2 regions of the Pseudomonas sp. F-14 TE3623 genome follow, and region 1 is predicted to be linked to the other one. Evidence: predicted binding sites of a transcription regulator. Region 1 holds the regulator's gene; the other holds the start of a gene.
What was found. The regulator FliA, encoded in region 1, starts transcription of late flagellar genes. The targets are predictions, from matches to a motif close to CTAAAGTTTNNNNNNNNNNNGCCGNTAA.

Region 1 (3,435 bases):
GCCATTGACCGCCGCCGAGCCGCTGATCGAACCGACATTGGCCGAACCTCGGCGCCTGGCACCTGCGCCTGTCGCAGCGACCGGCGTCGACCCGCGTGCATTCGACTCGATGCGTTTCGAACTCAACAGCCTGCGTGAACTGATGGAAGTTCAACTCGGCTCGCTGGCCTGGAATCAATTGCAAGGCAGCCGTCCAGCCCAGGCCAACCTCTGGCGTCGCTTGCAACGCATCGGCCTGTCCGGCCCGTTGTCGCGCGATCTGCTGGCACTGATTACCGATATTGAAGAACCCCGTCAGGCCTGGCGCATGTTGCTCGCGCACCTGGCACGGATGATTGCCACCCCGGAAGTCGAGCCATTGGAAGAGGGCGGTGTGATTGCCATGGTCGGCCCAGCCGGTATGGGCAAGACCACCACGCTGGCCAAACTCGCCGCGCGTTATGTGCTCAAGTACGGCGCGCAAAACATCGCGCTGGTGAGCATGGACAGCTACCGCATTGGTGCTCAGGAACAGCTCAAGACTCTGGGCCGCATCCTCAATGTGTCAGTGACTCATGTCGACCCGGGCCAATCGCTGGTGCAGGCGCTGGAGCCTTTGCTGCGCAAACGCGTGGTGCTGATCGATACCGCCGGCCTGCAGGCCAGCGATCCGGCACTGCGCATGCAGCTCGAAAGCCTGGCCGGACGCGGCATCAAATCAAAAAATTATCTGGTCTTGGCAACCACTAGCCAGAAACAGGTTCTAACCGCTGCTTATCACAGTTACAAACGTTGCGGCCTTGCCGGCTGCATCCTGACTAAACTGGATGAAACGGCAAGCTTGGGCGAGGTGTTGAGCCTGGCCATCAGTCATGAACTGCCGGTGGCTTACCTGACCGATGGCCCGCGGATCCCGGATGATTTGCATCTGCCGCGTCGTCATCAGTTGGTCAGTCGCGCCGTTAGCGTGCAAATGCAGGAAGAACCCAGCGAAGAAGCCATGGCTGACATGTTCGCTGACCTTTACCACAGTCCGACCAAGCGGGTTGGCTGAGGTATTAATGAACAGTTTTTGTACCTACATCGATGGTCTGCCATGCATTGTTCAGTTTGTGAACGCGCAGCCAGTAATGTGGCCTCCGTCTAAGTAAGACAAGGTAAAGAAATAACATGGGCAGCATGCATCCCGTACAGGTGATCGCGGTGACCGGCGGCAAAGGTGGCGTCGGGAAGACTAACGTGTCAGTGAACTTGTCCCTGGCTCTAGCTGAGCTCGGCCGGCGCGTCATGCTGCTGGATGCCGATCTGGGGCTGGCGAACGTCGACGTCCTGCTGGGGCTGACACCCAAACGTACCCTGGCCGACGTGATCGAAGGCCGCTGTGAGCTGCGTGACGTGCTGTTGCAGGGGCCTGGCGGGATCCGCATCGTCCCGGCTGCGTCCGGCACCCAGAGCATGGTTCATCTGAGCCCGGCCCAGCATGCCGGCCTGATCCAGGCCTTCAGCGACATCGGCGACAACCTCGACGTATTGGTGATCGACACCGCTGCGGGCATTGGAGATTCGGTAGTCAGTTTCGTCCGCGCAGCGCAAGAAGTCTTGCTGGTGGTGTGCGACGAGCCGACCTCCATCACTGACGCCTACGCGCTGATCAAACTGCTTAACCGCGACTACGGCATGAATCGTTTCCGCGTCCTGGCCAACATGGCGCAGAGCCCGCAGGAAGGCCGCAACCTGTTCGCCAAGTTGACCAAGGTCACGGATCGTTTCCTCGACGTCGCCTTGCAATACGTCGGTGCGGTGCCTTACGACGAAAGCGTGCGCAAGGCCGTGCAGAAGCAGCGTGCCGTCTACGAAGCCTTCCCGCGCTCCAAGTGCGCCCTGGCGTTCAAGGCCATTGCGCAGAAGGTCGATACCTGGCCACTGCCGGCCAACCCTCGCGGGCATCTGGAGTTTTTCGTCGAGCGCCTCGTGCAACAAACGGCAGGACCCGTCCTATGACAGCCAGTGGCTACAACCTCTACAAGAAGTCGGCACGTGACGCGCAGTACGAGCTGATCGAGCGTTACGCGCCACTGGTCAAACGCATTGCCTACCACTTGCTGGCGCGTTTGCCGGCCAGTGTCCAGGTCGAAGACTTGATCCAGGCCGGGATGATCGGCCTGCTTGAAGTATCAACCAAATACGACGCCAGCAAAGGCGCGAGTTTCGAGACGTACGCGGGCATTCGAATCCGCGGCGCGATGCTCGATGAAGTGCGCAAGGGGGACTGGGCGCCACGTTCGGTTCACCGCAATACCCGCATGGTCAGCGACGCGATTCGCTCGATTGAAGCTAAAACCGGCCGTGACGCTAAAGATCACGAAGTTGCGGCCGAACTCCAATTGAGTCTCGACGATTATTACGGGATTTTGAACGACACCCTGGGCAGCCGGTTATTCAGTTTCGACGATCTGTTGCAGGACGGCGAACACGAAGGGCTGCACGAGGATGGCGCCAGTGCTCATCTCGAGCCGTCACGCGATCTGGAAGATGAACGCTTCCAGGCGGCGCTGGCGGACGCGATTGCCAATTTGCCGGAGCGTGAGCGACTGGTGTTGGCGCTGTACTACGACGAAGAGTTGAATCTCAAGGAAATCGGTGAGGTCCTGGGGGTCAGCGAATCGCGGGTCAGCCAGTTACACAGCCAGTGCGCGGCCCGTTTGCGGGGGCGTTTGGGGGAGTGGCGAGCGCGCTGACAGGCAGTGTGGGGACACTGCGAACGAGGTTGGTACGGCATTTTGCTGCACCCGTCACGGCCCGTTGTAATCCATACAACTGTTGAGTGTTACGCCGAATTGATTGAACGGCGCGTTCAGGTGCTGCGCGCGTTTTAAGACTGCTTGGAGGTCGAATTGGACAAGAATATGAAAATCCTCATCGTTGATGACTTCTCAACGATGCGGCGGATCATAAAAAACCTGTTGCGTGACCTTGGGTTCACCAACACGGTCGAGGCGGATGACGGTATTACCGCGATTCCGGTCCTCAACAGCGGGAGCATCGACTTTCTGGTAACGGACTGGAACATGCCCGGCATGACCGGTATTGATCTGCTGCGCCACGTGCGTGCCGATGAAAAACTCAAACACCTGCCGGTGTTGATGGTCACGGCCGAAGCCAAGCGCGAGCAAATCATCGAAGCCGCTCAGGCGGGTGTGAACGGCTATGTGGTCAAGCCATTCACGGCTCAAGCGTTGAAAGACAAGATTGAAAAGATCTTCGAACGCATCGGTTGATGTGCAAAGCCAGTCCGTCACGGGGGAGCTATGGAGCATAACGAATCTTCACAGGGCGATTTTGAGTCGACCCTGAAAAAACACGCGGTCGAACTGGTCGAAAGCCTTGAAAAAGGCAGGTTCGGCGACGCTGTGCAACTGATCCATGAGCTCAACCAGACCCGTGACCGCGGCCTGT
Region 2 (3,435 bases), 1.4 Mb from region 1:
TCGACGCTGCTGTCGGTCAGGCTGCGGCTGTTGTCCATGATGGTTGCGACTTGCTGAGTGCCGGTTTGCAGGCCGACGATCAACTCTTCGATTTCTTCGGTGGACTTCTGGGTGCGCTGGGCCAGGCTGCGGACTTCGTCTGCGACCACCGCAAAACCGCGCCCGGCTTCACCGGCGCGGGCGGCTTCGATGGCGGCGTTGAGCGCCAACAGGTTGGTTTGCTGGGCCACGGACTTGATCACGTCGAGCACGCTGCCGATCTTGTCGCTTTCGCGCTTCAGATCGCCCATGGCGGCGGTGGAGTTGCCGACTTCGACGGCCAGGCGTTCGATCTGGGCGATGGCTTCGCCGACCACTCTGTCACCCTCGCGGGCTTGTTGGTCGGCGGCGACGGCGGCTTCGGACGCTTCCTCGGCGTTGCGCGCGACTTCCTGCACGGTGGCCGTCATTTCGTGCATGGCGGTGGCCACTTGATCGGTTTCGACCTTCTGGCTGTTGACTCCGGCGCTGGTCTGCTCAGTGACGGCAGACAGCTCTTCAGCGGCGCTGGCGATTTGGGTCACGCCATCGCTGATGCCACCGATCAGATCTCGCAGGCCCAGGGTCATGCTCTGCATGGCGCGCTGTAACTGACCCAGTTCGTCCCGGCGTTCGGACGTCAGGTTGTGAGTCAGGTCGCCCGCGGCGACACGCTCGGCCACTTTGAGGGTCTGGCTCAGAGGAATGACGATCTGGCGAGTGATGGCCCAAGCTGCGAACAAGCCAAAGGCCGACGCGAGGACGGTGGCCATCAGCAGCAGGTTTTTGGCGTGCGCTGCATCGGAGTCACGCACGACGGTTTGCGAGACAGTGAGCTTTTTGCTGAGGTCGAGCAGAATGTCGCCTTGCGTGCTCATGCGTTTGAGGGCGGCAGCGCTGGCGACCTGGGAGTCGCGGAACTGGCTGACGGCCGCGCGATAGGCTTTGAGTGAGTCGGTCGCTTGTTGCAGGTTGGCGATGTGTTGTTCCGGCAGTTGAGACGGCAGGCTTTCGAGGTTTTTCAGAGCGTTGCCAATGGCGTCCAGCGCAGGCTGCTCGGCCTCGGGTTTACCGCTGTAGGTATAGCCGCGGACCTGGAAACGCGCTTGTTGGATCAGCTTGCTCAGGTCGATCACGTTGTTGAACTGAGCGACGCTGTCGCCTTGCAACAAGGATTTTTCGACTTCGGCGACACGGGCCACGGCGTTATCGGCGGTGGCGCCCAGTTTGCTGCGAGCATCTTCGCGGGTAGCGGTGGCCTGAGTCATATCAGCGAAGGCGCGTTTGTATTCGCTGACCGCGGCCAATTGTTGATCGATCATTGCCACGTCGGCAGGCTGTTCGATCAGCGAGCGGGCGGTTTTCAGGCCGGTATCGAGTTGGCCGATCAGCTCGTTGACAGCGCCCGGGCCTTGTTCGCCACGGCGCATGTCGTAATCCAGGCGGGCGAGGCGCAGGTCTTTGGTCAGCTCATTGAGGCTGGAAATAAACCCAAGCGTATCGCCACGGCTGATCACACCGCTCAGACCGGTCCAGCCGGTGAAGGTGATCAACAAGGTCAGAAGTAGCACCAGACCGAAGCCGATACCCAGTTTGCGATTGACGCTTACGTTTCCCAGTTTCTCGGCTAGCCAACGGTACATGCTGCAACTCCCCTAGGACCTAATCGGTTTTATGGGAACTGTATCGGCCGGCTGGCAGGGATCTGTAGGGGAGTAAACACTTGTGGCGAGGGCGCAAGCTCCCTCGCCACAAGTAGGGTGTTTGACGTTAAAACAGTCGCGAAAGCAGCGCAGTGACGGCGGTTTCAACCCGCAGGATGCGCTCGCCAAGTTGCACCGGTTGCAGGCCGGCCTTGCCCAGCAAGTCGATTTCGTAGGGAATCCAGCCGCCTTCGGGGCCGATGGCCAGGGTCACGGGTTCGTCCAGGCCACGAGGGCAGGGCGGGTAGTTACCGGGATGACCGACCAGACCGAGGGTGCCTTCGGTAATGGCCGGCAAACGATCTTCGACAAAGGGCTTGAAGCGCTTCTCGATGACGACTTCCGGCAGCACGCTGTCCCGGGCCTGTTCAAGACCCAGGATCAACTGCTCGCGAATCGCCTCGGGTTCCAGGAACGGGGTTTGCCAGAAGCTCTTCTCGACGCGATAGCTGTTCACCAGCACGATGCGCGGCACACCCATGGCGGCCACGGTCTGAAACACCCGACGGAGCATTTTCGGTCGCGGCAGGGCCAGCACCAAAGTCAGTGGCAGCTTGGCCGGTGGCGGCTGGTCGAGGGTGACACGCAACTCGGCTTCATCGGCGTCCAGGCGCAGCAACTCGGCCGAGCCCATCAAACCGCCGATACGCCCGACCCGCAGGCTGTCGCCAACCGCCGAGCGATGGACTTCCTGCATATGAGTCAACCGGCGATCGCGCAGGATCGCCCGGTCGGCCGCAATGAAGTCGGCCTCTTCGAGGAGCAGCAGGTTCACGCTTGGGTCGCTGGCGGCTGGTCGTTGTGATCGTCAGCCGGCTGATCGTCCGGGTGCTCGCCGCGCTTGCTGATCAGGCTACCGAACAGGATGCCGATCTCGAACAGCAACCACATCGGAACGGCCAGCAACGTCTGCGAGAAGATGTCCGGCGGCGTCAGGATCATGCCGACCACGAAGCAGCCGATGATCACGTACGGACGTATTTTCTTCAGGTAGGCGACGTTGACCACACCGATCCATACCAGCAGCACCACGGCTACCGGAATCTCGAACGCCACGCCGAAGGCGAAGAACAGCGTCATGACGAAATCGAGGTAGCTGCTGATGTCGGTCATCATCTCCACGCCGGCCGGGGTGGCGGCGGCGAAGAACTTGAAGATCAGCGGGAACACCAGGTAATAGGCGAACGCCATGCCGGTATAGAACAGCATGATGCTCGATACCAGCAAGGGCACGGCAATGCGCTTCTCATGCTTGTACAGGCCCGGTGCGATGAAGCCCCAGATCTGATGCAGAATCACCGGGATCGCCAGGAACAGCGAAACCATCATGGTCAGTTTCAGCGGCGTCAGGAATGGCGACGACACGTCGGTGGCGATCATCGTCGCGCCGGCCGGCAGGTACTGCCGTAGCGGCGTGGAGACGAAGGTATAGATCTGCTGGGTGAAGGCGAACAACCCGGCGAAGATGATGAAGATCGCCGCTACGCAACGCAGCAGGCGAGTGCGCAACTCGGTGAGGTGCGAAACCAGCGGCATGTGCTGGTCGTTTTCGGGGAGATCGCTCATGAGGCTCGCGGCGGCAAAGTGGTGTCGTGAGGCGCCGGTGTTGTCGGCGCGGCGGCTGGAGCAACAGGTTCAACGGACGCGACCACCGGCGCCGACTCAACAGCTTTCACCGTTTCCGTTGGTGCAGCGGCAGGTGCAGCTTCTACAA

Region 2: AB7M29_RS05230 (methyl-accepting chemotaxis protein) is a predicted target of FliA. The motif match lies at 1,702-1,729, and genes of this name have one in related genera.

What each region holds. Positions count from the first base shown of each region.
Region 1 covers NZ_JBRJHM010000001.1:2,542,830-2,546,264, forward strand. The annotation lists gene flhF (flagellar biosynthesis protein FlhF) at 1-1,033, shown strand, start outside; gene fleN (flagellar synthesis regulator FleN) at 1,150-1,980, shown strand; gene fliA (RNA polymerase sigma factor FliA) at 1,977-2,717, shown strand; gene AB7M29_RS11575 (chemotaxis response regulator CheY) at 2,886-3,257, shown strand; gene AB7M29_RS11580 (protein phosphatase CheZ) at 3,288-3,435, shown strand, end outside.
Region 2 covers NZ_JBRJHM010000001.1:1,144,711-1,148,145, forward strand. The annotation lists gene AB7M29_RS05230 (methyl-accepting chemotaxis protein) at 1-1,661, opposite strand, end outside; gene AB7M29_RS05235 (16S rRNA (uracil(1498)-N(3))-methyltransferase) at 1,789-2,496, opposite strand; gene tatC (twin-arginine translocase subunit TatC) at 2,493-3,287, opposite strand; gene tatB (Sec-independent protein translocase protein TatB) at 3,284-3,435, opposite strand, start outside.